DNA from 4 places in the Janthinobacterium svalbardense genome. Region 4 is predicted to be linked to each of the others. Evidence: predicted binding sites of a transcription regulator. Region 4 holds the regulator's gene; each other region holds the start of a gene.
What was found. Region 4 encodes FNR, which switches genes on or off when oxygen is low (the NO sensors DNR and NnrR bind a similar motif). Its sites were predicted from a motif close to TTGATNNNNATCAA; they were not measured.
Positions count from the first base shown of each region.

Region 1: a site for FNR is predicted at 3,921-3,934, ahead of CNX70_RS12575 (bacteriohemerythrin). Genes of this name have one in related genera too.
Region 2: a site for FNR is predicted at 3,334-3,347, ahead of paaA (1,2-phenylacetyl-CoA epoxidase subunit PaaA). Genes of this name have one in related genera too.
Region 3: a site for FNR is predicted at 1,637-1,650, ahead of CNX70_RS22405 (universal stress protein). Genes of this name have one in related genera too.

Region 1 is NZ_CP023422.1:2,789,187-2,794,781, reverse strand. Features, by position in the region: gene CNX70_RS12585 (branched-chain amino acid aminotransferase) at 1-444, opposite strand, end outside; gene CNX70_RS12580 (PepSY domain-containing protein) at 641-3,166, shown strand; gene CNX70_RS28180 (hypothetical protein) at 3,305-3,490, shown strand; gene CNX70_RS28175 (hypothetical protein) at 3,641-3,796, shown strand; gene CNX70_RS12575 (bacteriohemerythrin) at 4,010-4,270, shown strand; gene CNX70_RS12570 (hypothetical protein) at 4,411-5,250, opposite strand; gene CNX70_RS12565 (TonB-dependent siderophore receptor) at 5,576-5,595, shown strand, end outside.
Region 2 is NZ_CP023422.1:5,843,790-5,849,384, reverse strand. Features, by position in the region: gene CNX70_RS29160 (methyl-accepting chemotaxis protein) at 1-238, opposite strand, end outside; gene CNX70_RS26045 (M14 family metallopeptidase) at 606-1,730, opposite strand; gene CNX70_RS26040 (hypothetical protein) at 1,872-2,126, shown strand; gene paaX (phenylacetic acid degradation operon negative regulatory protein PaaX) at 2,240-3,169, opposite strand; gene paaA (1,2-phenylacetyl-CoA epoxidase subunit PaaA) at 3,432-4,421, shown strand; gene paaB (1,2-phenylacetyl-CoA epoxidase subunit PaaB) at 4,450-4,734, shown strand; gene paaC (1,2-phenylacetyl-CoA epoxidase subunit PaaC) at 4,749-5,501, shown strand; gene paaD (1,2-phenylacetyl-CoA epoxidase subunit PaaD) at 5,513-5,595, shown strand, end outside.
Region 3 is NZ_CP023422.1:5,032,980-5,038,574, reverse strand. Features, by position in the region: gene CNX70_RS22410 (response regulator) at 284-928, opposite strand; gene CNX70_RS22405 (universal stress protein) at 1,088-1,555, opposite strand; gene CNX70_RS22400 (protein phosphatase CheZ) at 2,022-2,879, shown strand; gene CNX70_RS22395 (chemotaxis protein CheA) at 2,879-4,759, shown strand; gene CNX70_RS22390 (S41 family peptidase) at 5,018-5,595, opposite strand, start outside.
Region 4 is NZ_CP023422.1:290,322-295,916, reverse strand. Features, by position in the region: gene CNX70_RS01235 (response regulator) at 1-1,443, opposite strand, end outside; gene fnr (fumarate/nitrate reduction transcriptional regulator Fnr) at 1,683-2,441, shown strand; gene CNX70_RS01225 (FixH family protein) at 2,568-3,092, opposite strand; gene ccoG (cytochrome c oxidase accessory protein CcoG) at 3,239-4,621, opposite strand; gene ccoP (cytochrome-c oxidase, cbb3-type subunit III) at 4,626-5,546, opposite strand; gene CNX70_RS01210 (cbb3-type cytochrome oxidase subunit 3) at 5,539-5,595, opposite strand, start outside.

The sequences.
Region 1 (5,595 bases), 2.5 Mb from region 4:
GATCATCAGCGGACGCATGTACAGGCTCTCGCCCGTGTTCTTCGGCACCCAGTTGCGGTCTTGCGCAATCAGCGCATCGCCCGCTTGCAGGAACAGCTCGACAGGAATGGCCGGCATGGCCAGGCGCGCGGCGCTGCGGTTGAAGCGCTCGGCATTTTGTTCTGGACGGAAAGTCTTGATGCTGCCATCAGGCTGGGCAAACGCTTTATAGCCTTCGAAGATGGCCTGGCCATAGTGCAGGGAAGAAGCGGACGGGTCCAGCGTCAAAGGGCCATAGGCCTTCAGTTCGCCCTGCTGCCACTTGCCGTCACGGTAAGGAATCACCACCATGTGGTCCGTGAAGATGCGGCCGAAGGCGGGATTGACCATGCGCGCGGCGCGCTCGGCGTCGGACAAGGGGTGGGCGGACGGGGTGACGACGAGATTCGGTGTGGAAGTGGTCATGGCGGCAATGGGAACTAGTGAAGAGTATCCCTATTGTAGCGCCTATGGCACCCAATCAGGCAAACGAGGATAGCCCCCGCCCCGCGAAAACAGGGCGACATCATTTGCGAATGATTCTCGTTTTCGTTAAAATGTCAGCCTTCTCTTCCCCGCCATGCCTGACGCCCTGCATGGCGGCGCTATCGAAAGCCGCTTCATGACGACCTCCTCCCTGCCACACCCCCTGCCGCGCGCCAGCGCCGACGATGCGCTGCAGACTCGCCAGCAGCGCCAGCTTGCCGCCCCACAACAACGGCGCTGGCACTGGAGCTGGAAGCAGGTCTGGTTTCAATTGCACTGGTTCATCGGCATCACGGCCGGCACGGTGCTGGTGATCATCGGCCTGAGCGGCGCCACCCTGGCCTTCAAGGATGAATTGCTCGATGTCATGAACCCCGGCGTGCGCCATGTGCCCGTGGAAACACGCGCGCCCCTGACGCCGGCCCAGCTGAGCAACATTGCCGCCGCCGAACACGGCCAGCGCGTGGCCTCCGTCACCATGTATGCGCAGGCGGGCGCGGCGCCACGCCTGTTCTTTGCACCCAAGAACGGCCAGCGGCGCGGCGAGTCCGTTTATATGCATCCGTACACGGGTGCGACCCAGCCGGCGCTAACGGGCGCGGAATTTTTCGAATGGACGGAGTCCCTGCACCGCTGGCTGCTGCTGCCGCGCGATCCGGGCCGGCAAGTAGCGGGCGCGCTGGCCCTGTGCCTGCTGGGCCTGGCACTCTCCGGCCTGTACCTGCGCTGGCCCCGCCGTCCGCTGGACTGGCGCACCTGGCTGACCTTCGATCCTGCATTAAAAGGCCGCTCGTTTTTGTGGAATTTACACGCCGTGGCCGGCACATGGTGCCTGGTCGTCTACGTGGCGCTGACCCTGACGGGCATTTACTGGAGCTATGACGTGGTGCGCGACAATATCGATGCCTGGGCCGGCAAGCCCCCAAGGATGGCACAGGCGCCCATGAAAAAGGGGACGGGCAAGGAGAAGGAGGCGCCGGCCGTCGACATCGGCCTGGCCTGGAGCAGCTTCCAGCAACACGCCCCCGGCTGGACCCTGGCCAGCGTGCGCCTGCCCGTGCGCGCCGGCGAAGCCGTGCAATTCACGTGGCTGGCCAGCGACGCGCCGCACGAGCGGGCGCGCAGCCGCATGAGCATTGCCCCGGCCGACGGCAGGCTCACGGAAAACGCGCCGTACAGCCAGCAGGCGCTGGGCGCACGCCTCGTCAACATCATTTATCCACTGCACATGGGCACGTATTTCGGCTTGCCGGGCCGCATCATCGTCACCCTGGCCAGCCTGGGTCTGCCCCTGTTCGCCATCACGGGCTGGATGTTGTACCTGGGCCGCCGCAAGGCTAAGCGCGCTGTGCAGGCGCAGCGGGCTCTGCTGGCTGGCATTCCGGGCAAGCAAGATATTGGCTTGCCCACCCTGGTGGCCTACGCCAGCCAGTCGGGCCAGGCCGAGCGCCTGGCGCTGGAAAGCGCGCGCGCCCTGCAGCAGGCGGGGGTGGCCGTCGATGTGCAGTCGCTGGAGCGCTTTGATCCCGCGCAATTGCGCCAGTACGAGCGGGCCCTGGTCGTCGCCAGCACCTTTGGCGAAGGCGAAGCACCGGACGGCACGCGCCGCTTTGCGCGCCTGCTGCAGCAAACAGCGGGCACGCCGCTGGCCGGCCTGGCAGTGGGCATGCTGGCCCTGGGCGACCGCCACTACAGCGACTTCTGCGGCTTCGGCCATGCGCTGGAGCGGCAATTGCGCGCGCTGGGCGCCACGCCTTTGTTCCCCCTGATCGAAGTCGACAAGCACGACCCCGCCGCCCTGGCCGACTGGTCGCAAGCGCTGGCCCGTTGCAGCGGCAGCGCCATCGACGCCATCGGCGTACAGGAACAGGCATCGTACGAAGCCTGGCGTTTGCTGCGCCGCGTGCTGCTCAACCCTGGCAGCCTGGGCGGCGAACTGCATGAAATCACCTTGACGGGTCCGGCCGGCGCCACCTGGGAAGCGGGCGCGCTGGCGGAAATCATCGGATGCAACGCGGACGGCAGCGAGGGTGATGCGCAGGGTGCCCAGCATGCGCCGCGCAGCTACTCGCTCGCTTCGCTGCCATCGGATGGCGAACTGCAATTGCTGGTGCGCCAGGAACGCCATGCGGGCAGCGCAAACGAGGGGTACGGCATCTGTTCCGGCTGGCTCACGCGCTTCGCCTCGCCGGGCGCCACCATCCGCCTGCGCCTGCAAGCAAATCCCGCCTTCGCCCCTGCCCTGGTCGACGTGCCCTGCATTTATATCGGCAACGGCTCCGGCCTGGCGGGCCTGCGTGCGCACCTGCGCGCACGCCAACGGGCGGGACTGGCACGCAACTGGCTGCTGTTCGGCGAGCGGCAGCAAGCTTTTGACAGTGTCTGCGGCGAAGAGTTGCAAAGCTGGCTGGACGCTTGCCACCTGGCGCGCGTGGACCGTGTCTTTTCGCGCGATGGTGAAACGCGACAATACGTGCAGGACCGCCTGCGTGACCATGCCGACGAACTGCGCGACTGGCTGGCGCAAGGCGCCATCGTCTACGTGTGCGGCAGCCTGCAAGGCATGGCGGCAGGAATCGATGCTGTGCTGCAAGAAGTGCTGGGCCAGGAAGGCCTCGACGCCCTGCTGGCAGCGGGACGCTACCGCCGCGACGTGTATTGATCTGCCTCAACACATTGCCAGCACCGCCCGGCTATGTGGGCGGGCGCACAGTCAGCGCCAGCCATAGGACTAGAGTGGGGGACATCGCGGCATGGGGACAAACCCGCGCCGCGCCACTCACTATCTGCGAGGCACCCCATGAAAAACCCCTGGATGAGCATGTACCTGAGCGCGGCCAACCGTATCGCCAACACGGCGCGCGGTCACGCCACGGCCGCCGTCAAGCGCGAAGCGGCGAAAAATACGCGGCAGTTGACGCAAGTGTGGTTCGATTCCTTTCTGCCGCCAACTGGCAAGCCACGGCGCAGCCGCAAGGCCAAATAAGTCCCTGGCAACAGGCGAACTGGTGCGGTGCATCACAGCAATTAGTTGAAGTTTCAATCAGATGAACTAAACTGCAAGCATGGTAGTACATAGGAAGTGACCGGCAGGCGCCGCATCCCCGCGCCGCCACCGGGACACCGGGAGACGACCATGTTGACGCTCAAAGTGCTGGCCTGCCTTGCCCTGTCGGCCTTGCTGCTGGTGCCCCTCGTACTGCGCGACGCGATGCAGACGTCGGCCGTGCAGCAGATGCAGGTACCGAATGTTGATGCGCATGCCCTGTGGGCCCACTGGCCCAAGCACTAAAATACGCGCGGCTGAGAAAACGTCGCTCGGCAACACGTCACATCGTTAAAATCCGCTTTGTTGCGGGTGGGATTTATTCCCCCTTTCCCGTCCAAATGTATCAGTGCCCCTCTTCACCATACTTTTGATCCAGATCATGGATTTCCCCCTTCGCTGCGGCCACACTGGAACAGTCCGCTTCGCATCGCGACGGACTTAACCGGGAGCATCGGCATGGGTATATCGGCTTGGAAGGGTGAGATGGCGCTGGGCGTTCCCGCCATCGACGAGGCGCATGAGGCGCTGTTTCAGGAGCTGGCGCGGCTGGGGCAGTTGAGCGACCAGCATTTCAGCGTGGCGTTTCGCGAGCTGATTGCGGCCGTCGAGCGCGATTTCCGCGAGGAAGAGGATTTGATGGAACAAATCGCCTTCCCCTCACTGGCGAATCACCGGGAACAGCATGCACGCGTGCTCAGCGGCTTGCACCATGCGTAGGCCGCCGTCGATGAAGGCGACCTGGAACAGGGTCGCCATGCGCTGTCGCTCCTGCCGCAATGGCTGATCTTCCACCAGGCCACCATGGATCTGGCTCTGGCGGCGGCCCTGGAGCTGGTGCAGCGCCAGCCCAACTAGATCTACAGCAGCAGCACCGTGGCTTGCTCGGGCAGGACGACGCGGTAGTGTCCCGGGTATTTGTCTTCGCCGTCGAAAATCTTGCAAAACACGGGCTGATTGATGTCGTTGACGGCCGCTTCATTCATGGGCAAGGTGGCGATCATTTGCTCGCCATCCATCAGCTGCAAGGCGCTGCCCCGCTCGGTCGCGCAAAAGGCCAGCGATTGCACATCGCTGGCAAACGGCCGCTTGTACCACGGCGTGATGGCCCGCACGGCACGCCGCGCATCGTGCAAGACTTGCCCCACGCGCGTGACATTCCACGCATCGCGCGCCACGGACGGCTGGAGCACGATATTGGCCGTCAGCTCGCCCCTGCCCTTGTTCACCAGGAAAGTGCCATCCTGCGCGGCGATGTCGTCGTTGAGCGGCACGACAAACACGCCGCCGGCGGACATCTTGATCGGCACGGCAGCGCCATTGCCTTGCAGGGCCACGCGCACATCGTCGATGGTGGCACTGAGCTTGGCGGGAATCAGGCGCAGGGCCATGACCACGCTGCCGCTCGACACTTGCCACACTTTCCTGGCCGTCAGATAACTCTCGCGGTAAGCCGTGAAACGGATACGCGGCGCCTTGGCGTCGCTATTGGCCGTGATCGTCACCGTTTGCGATGGCAAGGCGTCCTCTGCGGGCGCGGGCGCCGCCGACGCAGCAGCTGTGGCGGATGCGGCATCCATGGCGGGCGGCACGCTGGCGCTGTGCAGCGGCGCGGGAACAGCCGGCGGCGGTGCGTGTTCCTGGGCCTGGCCCAGCAACACGACACACAACCATCCGGCACAAGCGATCCATGTACGCATGCATTTCTTTCAATGAGGAAAATATTTTGTCAGCCCCCGCATTATCGCAGAAGGCCAGCCTGTGCGCCGCGCTTGGCCTGCCGCACTCTGTTGGTGCGCAGGCTTGATTATTTGGCAAATACAGCCTATATTGATAATGATTCTTATTCACGAAAGTGAGGGGAAGCGCGCACCCTTCTTTTCCACTGCCCGACCGCGCCGGGCCTTGCGGTGGAACTGCTATCCAAGCCAGACCACGGGCCAGCCTCATGCCATCCCCCCAGCTACTGCGCACCTCGCCAGACGAGATAGGAACACACACGACTAAAAATACTCCAGGAAAATGATGCAATCGACCACCGCCTT
Region 2 (5,595 bases), 720 kb from region 4:
CTTCGTCGGCATCGTTGGCGCCGATGATGGCAAGGCTCAAGAGGCGGGCCTGGATATTGATCTCGGACTGAATGGTGTTTGACAGCATGACCTTGACATAGCGGTCATTGACAATCTTTTCCGTCGAAGCATTGATGTTGCGGATGCGGCTCACGGAAACAAAGGCCACCATGGCAAGCAGGACAATGATCAGGCCGAAACTCAAGGCCAGCCGGGTACTGATGTTAAGCTTGGACATAGGGTATTCATCCTCAACGTAAAGCGGAAAGCGTGCGCTTGGCATGGTCCTGCGGACAAGCGGCGCCTGTGCATGACGATGCTGATGCGGTCAGTTTGCGTTACAGAAAGCTAATTCGGCGGGGATAGGGCCGTGGATGCGTATTTCCGGTGGCGGGAAGTCATGGCGACCCACCCGGTGGCGTATTCTTGCGGGGCCGCGCAGCGTGGCACGGCCCGATTCTGTTGGATAGTGTAGGACGATAATTTCTGACAGGCAAGATGTTTGCGAAAAAAACCATTCGTCCAGCAACGCTTGCCGTGCGGTCAAAAAAAATGCCCCGGCGTGCGGGGCATGGGGCTTACGCGGGCCGGTCCGGCCCTGATGCTCAGGCGCGCAAGCTGGACAGGATAGGCTGCAGGACGGCCGCGCCCAGGGCAGCGCTGCGGGCGCCGCTCCAGCCCGTTTGTGGGTCGGGATCGTTGGCATTGTCCTTGAACGGCAGTTCCAGGGTCAGTGCCAGGCAGCCGAAGGCGTGCGTGATGTGAGGCGAACCCATGGTCAGTACTTCCGGCGTGAACGGGCCGTCTTCATAGCCGTGCTCATCCTGGAAGTCGGGGCTGGCCACCTTGAAGTCGGCGATAAAGCGGTCTTGCTCGGCTTTTTGTGCTGGCGTGAAATTTTCCAGCGCATCGCTGCCGGCGACGAACACGTAAGGCAGACCTTCGTCGCCATGTACGTCGAGGAACAGGTCGCAGCCGATTTCATGCATTTTCTGCTTCACCAGGAATACTTCCGGGCTGCGTTCCATGGTCGGCGTCATCCATTCACGGTTCAGGTTGGCGCCGGCCGCGTTGGTGCGCAGGTTGCCATGCACGGAACCGTCCGGGTTCATGTTCGGCACCACGTAGAAGACGGCGTCTTGCAGGCACTGGCGGGCAAACGGATTGGCCTGGTCCAGCAAGGCGTCGAGCATGCCCTCGACAAACCATTCCGCCATCGTTTCACCGGGATGCTGGCGCGCGATGACCCAGACTTTCTTCTCGGCATCGGCGTCACCGACCACCAGCAGATTCATGTCGCGCCCTTCCACCGTGCTGCCCAGGTCGATCAGGCGCACCAGCGGCGACGCTTGCGCGCTGTCGATCAGGGCCAGATGGCGATCCCATGGGTACGGCTCGAAGTAGGCGTAGTACACGCTTTCTTCCTCGGGGGTGTGTGCGATGGTCATCACCGTGCCGTCGAAGCTGGTTGGCACGCGGAACCAGGTTTCGCGGTCATAGCTGGCGACAGCCTGGTAGTCTTTCCAGCCGTCCGGATAGGCCGACTTGCCTGCATTCATGAAGCGGATTGTGCACGCCTCGCCTTGCGCGCCTTGCAGGCGGAAATAAAACCACTGCGTGATGTCGGCGTGGGAATCCTTGCGGATATTCAGCTCGATGGATTGGGCATCGTCGGCGCGCAGCACCTCGATCGCGCCGGCGTCGAATTGCTGGCTGATTTTAATGGTCATGAGTGTTCCTGATAAAAACATATGGGTTTTGCATCGTGTGCAATGGCGCGATGATACCCGTTTTAGCCGCGCCTTTGTGCTGGCGCAAACGACGCGGGACGTGCTTTGCTAACGTGATAGCTCCAACATGGGGAGAGCATCATGGACGACAACGGCAAGCACATACGCGAACTGGAAAAGAAAGTCAGCGTCCTCAGCGACGCCCTGGCGCACCTGGGCAAGGGCACCACCTTGCAGGAATTACTGCGCATCCTGCGTTTCCCCGGCTATACGACGCCGGCCGAATTTACCTTCAATGCCGCCATCCTCGACACCATGCTGGTGCAGGCCAATGCGCTGGAAAAGCTGGGGCAGGATTTGTTGGCTGGGGCGAAGCAGGTAGTTGTCAAACAATGAACGTTGGATAAGAGGCGCTTGCTGAACGCCTGAAAAATGTTCAGGGCAAGGCGCGGGGCCGCAGGCAGTACGAACGTACGCCCAGGCCCTGCAACGCCGCCATGGACGTTTTGTCAGGTGTTCAGGCCGCCGAAACGTTCAAAGAACCACGGCTCCACGTCCGGTGCATGCTCATCCTCGCGCCGCAGGGTGGCCAGGATATGGTCCTCGGCCGCCGCATGGGTGATGCGGTAGAGGTCGCGCGCCAGTGCATACGCTTGCGTGCCGGGCCACGGTTCGGGCAGCAGTTCGACGGGCAACTGTGGGTCGTGCAACTGCACGCGGCGGTAGGCGTGTGTCAGCAGCGAGCGGATGACGAAGGCTTGCTCGGCATCGAACACGGGCGCTTCTTGCAGCAAGGTCAGCAGCGGCTGGAAGCTGGCGATGAATTTTTCGTAGCCGGCCATCACTTCCGACAGGTCCCAGCATTCGCCCACCATGTCGCGCAAGGGGCGTGTGCTGACATCCGGCAACTCCGTAGTGTGGCAGACATACAGCTTGCCCTGTACCTCGTTGCGCACGAGGATGTCTTCCAGCGCCTCCGAGTTGCTGGCTGGATGGCCAAAGATGCCAGGAGAGATCAAGCCATAGCCCGCCCACAATAATTCCTTGCGCAGCGCCCCTCGCTCGGCGGCGCCGATGCTGCCGGCCGGCCCGATCACCAGGGTCCAGCTGCCATCCCAGTGCACGACCAGTGGCGCATAGATGCGGCGATACGCGCGCTCGAAGCGGGCCAGCGCCTCCGGGCGTATGGTATAGGCGCTGCGGCGGCCGTCGCGTTGCGAGCTGAGCCAGCCCTCCTGCGCCAGGCGGAACACGCTGGTGCGCAGCAAGCGGTCATTCACACCAAACGGTGCCAGCAGTTCGATCAGGCTGCCCAGCCAGATGGCGCCGCCGCGCGGCACGATGGCGTCGCCGAAAATCGTCATCACCAGGGACTTTGAGCGCGGTGGGTCGCTTTCCAGGAAATCGGCTATCCATGCCGTGCAGCGGGTGTTCTTCATGTGGTTCCGGTCTGGCCGTGTTGCGGTCGATTCAATAAAAGCAGCAGTTTACTTGGCTGCGCGGGTAGCGCGTCAATAATTTGCAGGAAGCGCTGGTGGCACTTCGCAGTGTTTTCTCATCAGCAATATCATACGCACAACCGCACAAGATACGAATTTTTAAAATGATTCACATCAAGTGTATGCAAATAGTTTTTTGTATCGTATTATCTGTTGATCGCACCGCGTTGCTGCGCAAAATCAAAGACATGGGAGACAGATCATGTACGCACAAATGGTTGAAACCGGCCTCAAGAACGTCCGCTCCATCGACGACATGGGCCAGGAAGAGCGCGCTTTTCAGGCGCGCATCGACGAAGGCATCAAGATCGAGGCCAAGGACTGGATGCCGGACGCTTACCGCAAGACCCTGATCCGCCAGATTTCGCAGCATGCGCATTCGGAAATCGTCGGTCAATTGCCCGAAGGTAATTGGGTCACGCGCGCACCGACCTTGAAACGCAAGTCCATCCTGCTGGCGAAGATCCAGGACGAAGCGGGTCACGGCCTGTACCTGTACAGCGCCGCCGAAACCCTGGGCGTGTCGCGCGACGATCTGCTCGCTGCCTTGCACTCGGGCAAAGCCAAGTATTCCAGCATCTTTAACTATCCCACCCTGTCGTGGGCCGACATGGGCGCCATCGGCTGGCTGGTCGACGGCTCCGCCATCATCAACCAGATTCCCCTGTGCCGCTGCTCGTATGGCCCGTATGCACGCGCCATGATCCGCGTCTGCAAGGAAGAATCATTCCATGCACGCCAGGGTTACGACATCATGATGTCGCTGTGCAAGGGTACGCCAGAGCAGAAAGCCATGGCGCAGGATGCGCTGAACCGCTGGTGGTGGCCGTCCTTGATGATGTTCGGTCCGTCCGATGCCGCCTCCGTCAACAGCGCCCAGTCGGCACAATGGCGCATCAAGCTGTTCTCGAATGACGAATTGCGCCAGCGCATGGTTGACCAGACCGTGCCGCAAATCGAGTACCTGGGCTTGACCGTGCCCGATCCCGACCTGAAGTTCAATGCGGAAACGGGCCACTATGAATTCGGCGAGATCGACTGGTCCGAGTTCAACAATGTCCTGAAGGGCAATGGTCCGTGCAACCGCGAGCGTTTGCAAACGCGGGTGAAAGCGTATGAAGACGGCGAGTGGTTCCGCGATGCCTTGCTCGCGTATGCAGACAAGCAAGCCGCTAATAAAGCAGCAGCGTAATTACATAAGACAGATAGGGGAGAGCAACATGAGCAAAGAATGGCCATTGTGGGAAGTTTTCATCCGCAGCCAGCACGGCCTGGCGCACAAGCATGTGGGCAGCCTGCACGCCTCCGACGCCACCATGGCGGTCAACCATGCGCGCGACGTCTACACGCGCCGCAATGAAGGCGTGAGCATCTGGGTGGTGCGCGCGGCCGATATCGTCGCCAGCAGCCCCGGCGACAAGGGCGCCCTGTTCGAGCCGTCGAACAGCAAGGTGTACCGCCATCCCACCTTCTTCCCGATGCCGGAAGAAGTCAAGAACCTGTGATGGGAGCGCCTGCAATGGATGACAAAGTCAATTACCTCCTGCGCCTGGGCGACAATGCCCTGATCCTCAGCCAGCAGCTGTCGCAGCTGTGCGGCAAGGGTCCCGCGCTGGAAGAAGACATGGCGCTGACCAACGTGGCGCTCGATCTGCTGGGCCAGACGCGCTTGTGGTTCAGCTATGCGGCTGAACTGGAAAACGCGGGCCGCGACGAGGATGACATCGCCTTTTTGCGCGACGCCCACGACTTCAAGAATTGCCTGCTGCTGGAGCAGCCGAACGGTAATTACGCCGACACCATGATGCGCCAGTTCTTCTTCGACACCTGGCACTACTTCCAGCTGCTGGAACTGGCGAAATGCAGTGATCCACGCATCGTCGAAGTGGCGCAGAAGTCGGTCAAGGAAGTGACGTATCACCTGCGCCGCAGCGGTGACCTGATCGTGCGTCTCGGCGACGGTACGGCGGACAGCCATGCCAAGACGCAGGCGGCGGCCGACAAGCTGTGGATGTACACGGGGGAGATGTTCAAGTACGACGCCGTCGACCAGGCCATGCTTGCAGCCGGCATCGCGCCGCCATCGGACGTGTTGCGCCAGGCCTTCCTCGAACACGTGGCCGAGATCTTTGCCGAAGCCACCTTGAGCATGCCGGCGCCCGACGCCTGGATGCAAAAGGGCGGCAAGCAGGGCACGCACACGGAACACCTGGGTTTTATTCTGGCCGAGATGCAGTTCCTGCAGCGCGCCTATCCCGGGGCGGAGTGGTAGTGAACACGCCCATGGCAACGCTGGACGCGGCCCAGGTCTGGGCCTGGCTGGGCGACGTGCCGGACCCGGAAATTCCCGTCATTTCGGTGGTGGA
Region 3 (5,595 bases), 1.5 Mb from region 4:
GGCGTTTGCGTGGACAGCATGTTCATCTCCTGGTGACAGGTAGTTCAGAGTTGAATGACAAGGTGCACAGGGCGGCGGGCAGGGAAGGGGCGCACGCGTCCAGGCGGGTAAATCTCAATACGCTGAAGACTTGCTGTGTGATGAAATAACTTCCCAGCAACTTGATGACTGGTTTCAGTATGCCAACAACCGTATGCAATTAATATCAGCAGTGGCTGAATATGGCAGTAGGAGCTGTGGCAGTTGATGTAGGATTGTTCCTACGGGCGCGCGCGCTGGCAGCTTAGGTCTTGAAGGGGGATAGCAGGCGGTGTGCTACAGCGTACTGCACCATTTCCGATAGCGAACTCATGCCCATCTTTTGCATGATGCGCGTCTTGTGCGTACTCACGGTTTTCACGCTCAGGTGCAGATTGTTGGCGATTTCCGTGATCGACTTGCCTGCCACCAGCAGGGAAAAGACTTCGAACTCGCGGTCCGACAGCTGTTTGTGCAGCAGGCTTTCATTCGGCATCATGATGTTGAGCACAAGCTGCTCTGCCACCTCGGCGCTGATGTAGGGGCGGCCCGACGCCACCTTGTGGATGGCGCCCACCAGCTGGGTGCCCGCGCTTTCCTTGGTCAGATAGCCTTGCGCGCCGGCGCGGATGGCGCGCACCGCATATTGCTCTTCCTCGTGCATGGTGAGGATCAGGATGGCCAGCTTGGGCGCTTCGCTGCGGATTTGCCGGATCAGGTCGACGCCGCTGCGGCCCGGCATCGACAGGTCGAGCAGCAACAGGTCGAAGCCGCCCTGGCGCACGTGGTTGAGTACCTCAAAGCCGTCGATGGCTTCGCCCACGATGTCGATGTCCGGCGCGCCGTCAAGGATGCGCTTCAATCCTTCCCGCATGATGGTGTGGTCGTCGGCAATCACAATACGTATCATAGGCGCGCAATCCGGAGGCGTGTAAGGTGTCCTGGCCGTTTCGTGGCGGCCGGCCAGGTGTTAAAAAACGAGAAACGTTGTCATTTTAACTGAAAAGGCCGCAATGTTGCCTTTTACCCGATATATGGGCTACGGCGGCCTGCGTGGCCATGTGACCCCTTATTTTGATGGGGGTTCCTTGATCAGCCTATGTACAAGCACGGGCAATGTCGAGTGCGACAGCACCTTGTTGGTCACGCTGCCCAGCAGCAATTGCCCCCAGCCGCTGCGGCCATGCGAGCCCATGAAGATCAGGTCGCAGTGCTGCAATTGCGCCACTTCCACGATCTTCAGGGCCGGGCTGTCGGAAAAGGCCGTCAGGCCCGTCGCTTCCAGGCCCCGCTTGGCGGCCGCGTCGAGAATGGGCTGCCAGTGGTCGGCGCCCGCCTTGCGCATGGCGATGCGGTACTCCTCTTCGCTGGGATAGCTGGGTGGAATGATTTCGATGTACACCGGGTACTGGTACTCGGGCGCCACGTACACGGCAAGGATGTCGGCTTGCATCTGTTCGGCAAAGGCAACGCCGACACAGGCCGTCAGGTTGGAGACGGTGGAGCCGTCCGTGGCGATCAGAATTTTCTTATACATGGCAGGTCCTTTGGCGGTGACTCAGCGCGTGCAGCGTCCCTTATTGTAGGCGCGGCAGCAGCATGGTATTCATGTAAAGACTTGATAATTATCAATACTATTGCACCTTCAGTATAGACAACATTGGCAGAAAGATCGTGTTTTAGCCGCAACGATAGCCATGGACACTGTTGCGCAGCCGCCCGCGAGCAGGATTTCTTGTGCGCCGCGTGCTCTTGCACCCATGCCAATGGTAGTATTTCAAAATACAACAGCAGGAACACTTATTTCCTCACGGAAAAGCTCTTGTGGGCCAGCTTTACACCAGGAAGCGCGTTTTGAGATTTACCAACAGGGCGGCGCCCTGCTACACTCGCACCATCGCAGCGGTATTGCCTCAAATCATCTTAATCGAGAAATTGTGGGTATCAGTCTGTAAAACGCACAGTTCAGGCGGAATTTTGACAAATTATGGAGAAGCAGGGATATGACCAACGCCGCTGATGATTTCGATGCATTATTCGATGAAGTATCTGCGCAAAGTGCGGCCGCTCCCAAGCCCGCGCCTGCCGCAGCGCCCGCAGCCGTGATCGCGGACGACGATTTTGACGCGCTGTTCGACTCCGTGTCGGCCAGCGCCGCCGTGCCGCCAGCCGCAGCGGAAGCGCCAGCCGCCGCCGCGCCGGAAGCGCCGCCCGCGGCTGCCGCAGGCGTGCCCGGCGAAGCGGCCGATCCTGTCGACCAGTCCGACAAGCCAATGTTCGAACGCCTGGGCGGCATCGTGCGCCTGCTGCACGATTCGCTGCGCGAACTGGGCTACGACAAGGCGCTGACGGAAGCGTCGTCGCAGATCGTCGACGCGCAGGACCGCCTGGAATATGTCGCTACCCTCACGGAACAGGCCGCCAACAAGGTCCTCAACACGCTCGACGAAGGCATGCCGGCGCAAGATGTGCTGTCGAAGAAAGCCAAGGACATGGACAGCCGCTGGACGGCGCTGTTCGATGGCAAGCTGAGCCTGGAAGAGTTCAAGGCCCTGGCCGGCGATTCGCGCCAGTTCGCGCAAGCCGTTGCCGAGGCAACGGAAGCGGAAAAAGCGCGCTTGCTGGAAATCATGATGGCGCAGGACTTCCAGGACATCACGGGCCAGCTGATCAAAAAAGTGGTCAACATCACCAAGACGGTGGAGCACGAGCTGGCTCAGCTGCTGCGCGACAATGCGCCGGCCGAAGTGCGCGAAAAACTGGCGCAAAAGCCGGTGCCGCTGATGCAGGGCCCATCCGTGCCGTCGGTGGCACTGGACCAGGATAATGTAGACGACCTTCTTGCGGATTTGGGATTCTAATGGACGATATGCTCAAGGATTTCGTCGTTGAGGCGATGGATCTTGCGGTTAATGTTGAAGAGCACTTATTGCGCCTCGAGCGTGATCCTGACAACAAGGAAACACTGAATGCCGTGTTTCGTTCCTTCCACACCATCAAGGGTGGCGCCGGCTTCATGGGCCTGCCCGCACTGGTGGCGGCCTGCCATCTGACGGAAAACCTGTTCGACGCCCTGCGCACCGGCGCCGCGCCGGTGACCCCGATCGCCATCGAGGCGGCACTGCAAGCGTCCGGTTTCGTCGCCGACCAGCTGACGGAACTGGCCAACGGTGCCGCGCCGGAAAGCTTGCCGGCCATGCCGGAAGAGCTGGAACACATTCTGACGAACGCCATCGAAGGCAAGGGCATGGACGCACACGCGCCGGCCGCCGCCGTGGTGGCGGAAGTCGCCGTGGTGGTTGCCGAGGTGGCCGTGGCGGCGCCAGCCGCCGCTGTTTCCACCGCCAGCGCTGATGGCCTGGACTGGGAAGGCATGTATAACGCTGTCGTGCCGGCGGGCAGCCAGATCGCTGCCGCACCGGCCGCCGCCGTCGCCGCTGCGCCGGCCGCCGTGGCCGCCGCGCCTGCCGCTGCAGCCGCTGCCAAACCGGCCGCCAAGGCCTGGGATGGCGCGGAACGCCGCGACGAGCGTCCGGAAGTGCGCCATGCCGCGCCCGTCAAGGAAGACAGTATCCGCGTCGACGCCGTCAAGCTCGACGCGTTGCTGGAAGTGGCCGGCGAGTCGGTGCAGGCTGCCAACCAGGCTGCCGTGCTGCTCGAACGCTTGCTGCAATTCAAATTCGAAGGCCAGGCCGCCACTCTGATGGCGACCCTGGCGGAAACCCTGGAACGCGCGTCGCGCTACTCGACGGAACTGCAGCGGGCCACGCTGGCCACGCGCATGCAGCCCGTGGGCCGCCTGTTCCAGAAATTCCCGCGCCTGGTGCGCGAGCTGGCAAAAGACCTGGGCAAGGATGTCGAGCTGACCATCGAGGGCGCGGAGACGGAAGTCGACCGCGTGGTGGTCGACAGTCTGTACGATCCGCTGGTGCACATGCTGCGCAATTCGCTCGACCATGGCGTCGAATCGCCGGAAGCGCGCCTGGCCGCCGGCAAGCCTGCCAAATCGTATATTTCGCTGAAGGCCTGGCAGGAAGCGAACAGTGTCATGATCGTGCTGCAGGATGATGGCAAGGGCATGGACCCGGCCTTCCTGCGCAGCAAGGCCCAGCAAAAGGGCTTGATCAGCGAAAACGCGCAATTGAGCAACGACGAATGCTTCCAGCTGGTGTTCCTGCCGGGCTTCTCGACCAAGGAAGTCGCTTCCAGCGTCTCCGGACGCGGCGTGGGCATGGACGTGGTCAAGACGGCGGTGGAAAAGAACCGCGGCGCTATCCACATCGAGTCGACGCTGGGCAAGGGCACCAAGTTTGCCATCCGCCTGCCGATCGAGCTGTCCATCGTGCCGACCATGCTGGTGTCGACCTCGGGCGCCGCGCTGGCGCTGCCGATGGCAGTGGTGCAGCGCGTCGTCGAATTGCCGGAAACCTTCATGGAAGTGGGCGGCGCGCCCGTGCTGAAAGACCAGGGCCGTCCGTTGCCCGTGCGTTCGCTGGCCGGCGCCCTGGGTTACGAAGCGTGCAGCGAACGCGTGGGCATTGTTGTCGCTGCGCCACAGCCGTACATTCTTGCCGTGGCAGCCGTCGATGGTACGGCCGACCTGGTGATCAAACCGATGACGGCCATCACCGTGGAAGGCATTACCGGTACCGCCCGCTCGGCCGAAGGCGAGCTGGTGCTGGTCGTGGGCCTATCGTTCCTGATGGATGGTTGCAGGGGAAGTGTGCGCATGGCTGCATGATTGCACCTGACAAAACCTACTGCGCGTCGGTATAGGCGGCCTGCGATGCTCACCGTACTAGAGTACGGTTGCGCTTCTTAGCCACCTCTCCCTTCCGCTCGCTACGGTTTTCTCAGGTGCTGTTAGTATCGTTGTATTCATTGGAAAGCCCACTATGCGTAGTGGGCTTTTTTCATTGTGTAATCAAGCGCCGCCGGGGCGTAAACTACCGCCTTCCAGCCAGCGCTGCACGCGCACGATTTCCTGGGCGCGCTCCGCCTAGTCCTTCGGTGGCGCCAGATAGATGTCGGGCATGATGCCGCCCAAGTCGACCTGCAACTGCGGCAAGCGGGCCGAGCGCGAGGTGGCGTACATTAACTGGCGTATTCCTGAGGGCAGGGCATGCAGGCGCAAATTCGAGTAGTCGAGGGAGCCATGGCTGTTGCGCCCTATCAGTTTGACTCGAAAACTTTGCCGTGCCACTAGCAGGAATTCTTCGCAGGAGCTCGCGCAATCGCGATCGACCAGCACCGCTACGCGGGCCGGCTGCGCTTTCTTTCTGGGAAAACTTCCATAGCTGACAGGTCCATCGGCTTGCTGCGTCACGAACTGGCCTGATTGGACGCTGCGCATACGGGCGATGGCTTGCTCACTGTATGTTGTGCACGAGGCATCACCGGGGGCGAACAGAGCGCAGATACCTTCCTGTCCGGCGATATTGGCTGGCGTGGACAGCCATTCACCACCCACGCTGACGACCTCGCCTGAACTGATCCATGGCAGTAGTGGCGCATAAGTGCTATCACTGCCGCCATTATTGAGCCTGACATCAATGATCCAGTTGGGGTGGGTGGCAA
Region 4 (5,595 bases):
GGCCAGTTCCAGCTCCTTTTCGCCCGCATTCATGGTCATCGTCGTGGCCAGCGTGTTCATGACCTCGTCGAGGTCGAATTCGACGGGCGACAATTCCATGCGGCGCGCCTCAATCTTCGAATAGTCGAGCACGTCGTTGAGGATGCCCAGCAGCGACTGGCCCGCCACGCGCACCATGGTCAGATACTTGCGCTGTTCCGTATCGAGCCTGGTATTGCCCAGCAAATACACCATGCCCAGTACGGCATTCAGGGGCGTGCGGATTTCATGGCTCATATTGGCCACGAAATCGCTCTTCGCGCGGTTGGCCGCCTCGGCCCGGTCGCGCTCCTGTTCCAGCTCCGTCGCGCGCGCTTCGAGTTCCTGCTGCAGGCGGTCGCGTTCGCTCATCAGGCCGTTGAACGCTTCCGTCAGTTCGCCGATCTCGTCGCGCTGCCGCACCGGCACGGGCGTGAAACGGCTGCCGCTGGTGCGCATGGCTTGCAGCGTGTCACGCAGGCGCACCAGCGGAGACAGCAGGCGCACGGTGACCCAGCCCAGAATAAACGCGGCCAGTAGCGAAGCGAGGATGCTCCACAGCACCAGCCGGTACAGTACGCCATCGAACGGTTCGAAGGCATCGTCGAGAGGCAGCGAGGCGGCCAGCAGCCAGTTCACGGATTTCAGGCGTTTGAAGCTGTTGACGGCCGTGATGCTGCGGCTGTTGGTGCTGACCATGCTGCCTTCGCCATCTTGCCTCAACAACTCGGTGGTGGTCAGGTTGGCGTTCGGCAGGCGTGGCTGCAGCAAACGGTTGGTATCGGGGTGCAGCACGTAGCGCGGCACGGCGCCGCGCGTGAGGATGAAGTAATAGCCGCTCTTGCCGATCTTTTCCGAACGCAGGCGTCCCAGCAGGTTGTCCTTGTACAGGCGCAGCACACCGATCACCACGCCGGCCACCTGGCCATCGGCCGTGAGCACGGGCGCCACCATCTGCACGATGGGCATGCCGCTCGATTTGCCCAGCATCGGCTCGGTGATCATGGGCTGGCGCGTGCGCAGGACGGTCTGGAAATACTCGCGCTCGGCGACGTTGATGCCGGCGCGCCCCGCCACTTCCGGCATGTCGGCCACGACGGCGCCTTGCGCATCGAGCACCAGCACGTCGTCGAACAGCACCAGCATCGAGCGGCGCGAATAGTATTCGCGTAATTGGGCGGGCTGGGCGATCAATTCCGGCGGCTGCTGCCTGGCCGTCAGCGTGACGATCTGCAGCAGCATGCCCAGCTTGTCGTCGAGTTCGGCAGCGGTGCGGCTGATCAGGGCAGATTGCTGGCTCAGCAGTACTCGGGTGAAGTCGGCGCGCATGTGCTGCACCTGTATCATGGTGACCAGCGCGATCATGGCGATCGAGGTCAGGCTGGTGGCCAGCGCGACTTTTGCTTTGATGCCGAGAGGCTTCATGATTTCCTTTTCAGTACCGGGCGGTACAGGCGGCAGAGAATGCTGTCGGGAATTTTCCTATCAATACATCAACTTGGCAAGCGGCGTCGCGCAAATTGCCTTTCCCACATGGGCTTTTAACGATGTTGCCATATAATCAAGGTTGGAACGTCGTTTATTCAGCGGAAATGCGGTGAAATTGGCACACGGCAACCCTGTATGCAGTAAACTCGTTATTGCATTTTCTAAAAGGTACCGACATGACTGAAGCGCTACTCACTCCCACCATGCCCACAGTGACCGTGGAAGCGTTGCGTGCGCGATGCTCGACCTGCAGCATGCATCAATTGTGCCTGCCGATGGGCCTCGATGTGGGCGACATGGACAGGCTGGACCAGATCATCGGCCGCCGCCGCAAGATCGTGCGCGGTGCCTCGCTGTTCCGCATCGGCGACTCGTTCCAGAATCTGTACGCGATCCGCCTGGGGCACTTCAAGACGTACCAGATCAATCCGGGCGGTGAAGAGCAGGTGACGGGTTTCCAGATGGCTGGCGAACTGCTGGGCATGGACGCCATCAGCGCCGACCGCCACCACTGTAATGCGGTGGCGCTGGAAGACAGCGAAGTGTGTGAAATTCCGTTTTCCAGCCTGGAACAGTTGCTGGGCAATATGCCGACCCTGCTGCGCCATTTCCATCGCATGATGAGCCAGGAAATCACACGCGAGCAAAGCGTCATGCTGTTGCTGGGCAATATGCAGGCGACCCAGCGTTTTGCCGCCTTTATCGTCAACCTGGCCTCGCGCTATGAAGCGCGCGGCTATTCGGCCAGCAAATTTCAGCTGCGCATGTCGCGCGAGGAAATCGGCAATTACCTGGGGCTGACCATCGAAAGCGTCAGCCGTTTATTGTCGAAATTCAAGAAGGAAGGCTGGCTGCGCGTCTCCAACCGCGAGATCGAGATCTTGCAGCCAGCAAAATTGAAGGCCATTACAGCCGGCACGGACGTCTGTAAATAACAGCACCGTCAAAACCTACTGCGCGTCGCGCTTTGCGGCCTGCGATGCTCGCTGTGCTCTAGCACAGCTGCGCTTCTTAGCCACAAATCACTGCCGCTCGCTACGGTTTTTTCCCGGCGCTGTACGTTATAGCTCTTCATCCGCATGCAGCGCGATGCTGCGCTGCAGGGGCCAGGTCCAGATGCCGGACAGGCGCCACTCGCGTTTGTCGTTTTCCACCAGTACTTGCCAGCGGCTGCGCTCGAGCATCGGCAGCGCCACGGAGAAATTGCCGGCCGCATCGGGCTGCACCAGCAGCTTGATATCTTTTTCCGGCAAGGTCGCATGCGCCAGATGCAACTGCAGCGGACCCTGGTAAGCCTTGCCGAAGCTGTGCACGGAACCACTCAGGCGCGCTGCAGCAACGTCATACGACAGGCTGGTATCCATCGCCAGGTCGCTGGCGATCGTGTCGCGCCGCAAATCCTGGTTGATCGCCTTGCCCTGCTTGTAATAATCACCCACCACCAGGGCATCGGGCTGCGTAAACGCGATATACGCCATGCAGCTGCCGACGACCACGGACAGGCCGGGACCGATCATCAGCAGCCATGGCCAGCGATGCTTGTACCACGGGGCAACGGGGGCTTGCAGCTTGAGACTGTCGGACATTTTGTTCTCCTTGGGGTCAGACCCTTTGGGTCTGACCCCAGCTTTTGCTTCTGGGTTGAAAATAAAGTAAAGCTAACGCATGTTTGATGCTACCCCTACGGCGAAATACCGGGGTCGGACCCAGAGGGTCCGACCCCGAATCAACATCACCGCGGTACGATGAATACCGCGCTTTCACGCACATGCAGCGATGGGTCGTCCAGCGAGTGCAATTCGATCGCAATCTTGTTCGAGCCCTTTTCTCCCACGCCGTGCGGTACGCGCAGGCGGATCGGCCAGCCCAGCGTTTCCGTCGGCTGCAAGGTCACCTCTTCGCGCGTCAGCAAGGTCAGGCCCGGCAAGCCGGAAGCGCTGATTTTGAAATGCTGGGTTTGCTCCGAGGTGTTCATGATCTGCAAGCGGTAGACGTTTTCGATCATGCCGTCTTCCACTTCGCGTCCCATCGAACCGCGGTCGCGGATCACGTCCATTTTCAGGGGCGTGCGCAGCGCCAGCGAGGTACACACGGCGATGATGATCAGGGCCAGGATGGAAGTGTAGATCAGCACGCGCGGGCGCATGGCGCGCTGGCGGATCTGCTTCGAACTGAAGTTGTTTTCCATCGCATGGTCGGTACTGTAGCGTACCAGTCCCCGCGGCCGGTCGACCTTGTCCATCACGGTATTGCAGGCATCGACGCAGGCGGCGCAGCCGATGCATTCATACTGCAGGCCGTTGCGGATATCGATGCCGGTCGGACACACTTGCACGCACAGGGTGCAGTCGATGCAATCGCCCAGCTTGTCGTTGTTGCCAGCCTTCTTGCTGATGGCGCCACGCGGTTCGCCGCGCTTGGCATCGTAGGTGATGATCAGCGTGTCCTGGTCGAACATGGCGCTCTGGAAGCGCGCGTAGGGGCACATGTATTTGCACACCTGCTCGCGCAGCCAGCCCGCGTTGCCGTAGGTTGCCAGGCTGTAGAACAAGACCCAGAACCATTCCCAGGGACCGAAATTGAGGGTGGTCACCTCGCGCGCCAGTTCCTTGATCGGCGTGAAATAGCCGACAAAGGTAAAGCCCGTCCACAGGGCGATGGCGCCCCATGCCAGGTGCTTGGCCGTCTTCTTGAAGGCCTTGCGCACGGAGGGGCCCTGCTTGTCGAGGGCCATGCGCGCGCTGCGCGTGCCCTCGATGCGGCGTTCGACCCACAGGAAGATTTCCGTGTATACCGTTTGCGGGCAAGAGAACCCGCACCACACCCGCCCGGCGATGGCCGTGACGAGGAACAACAAATACGCACAGATGATCAGCAGGGCCGCCAGATAGATGAAATCCTGGGGCCACAGCACGACGCCGAAAATGTAGAACTTGCGCGTGGTCAAATCGAACAGCAGGGCTTGCCTGCCATTCCAGGTCAACCACGGCAAGCCGTAGAACGCCAGCTGGGTAAGCCATACGCATACCCATCGCCAGGTAGCGTAGCGTCCTTTGGCCTCGCGAGGGTAGATCTGCTCGCGGGCCGCATACATCTTGATGACTTGAGGTTCCATTACATCATTTCACGGGCGTCTGGGGATTCGACAGGCTCCAGACATAGGCCGACAGCACGTGGACCTTGGACTCGCCGAGGAAATCGCTGAAGGCCGGCATGGTGTTGCTGCGTCCCTTGCGGATGGTTTCCATGATGGTATCAGCACTGCCGCCGTACAGCCAGATCTTGTCCGTCAGGTTAGGCGAACCGAGCATTTGATTGCCCTTCGCATCGGCACCGTGACAGGCCATGCAGGCGCCGAACTTGGCTTTGCCCAGCACGGATTTGACGGGGTCCGAGGTGGAACCGGACAGGCTCAGCACATAATGGGCCACGTTCTCGACATCCTTTTCGGAGCCCAGGGCGGCGCCCATCGGTGGCATCTGCCCATTGCGGCCATGCAGGATGGTGGTCTTGATGATGTCGGGTTCACCGCCATACAGCCAGTCCTTGTCGGTCAGGTTGGGGAAGCCCTTGTTGCCGCGTGCATCCGAACCGTGACATTGCGCGCAGTAGGTCAGGAACAAACGCTGGCCGATGGCATGCGCCTGCGGATCGGCGGCCACCGTCTTCAAGTCCTGGCTCAGGTACTTGTTGAACAAAGGACCGTAGTCGGCTTCCGCCTTCTTCAGCTCTTCTTCGTACTGGCCCGTCGATTTCCAGCCCAGGCTGCCGGCATAGTTGCCCAGGCCAGGGTACAGGAACAGATACGCCAGGGCGAAGACGATGGTGATGTAGAACAACCACATCCACCAGCGCGGCATCGGCGTATTGAGCTCCTTCAAGTCCTCGTCCCAGACGTGGCCCGTGGTGCCGTCGGCAGGCGCGCCTTCGACCACTTTGATTTTCGACTGCGAGTACAGCAGCACGCCGCAGCCGATGATGCCCAGCAGGGACAGCACGATGATGTAGATATTCCAGAAGCCATTGGTAAAGTCAGCCATGGTTGCGCTCCCCTTGTGCCGGTGCGGCCTCGGCCGCGTAGTCGAGCGC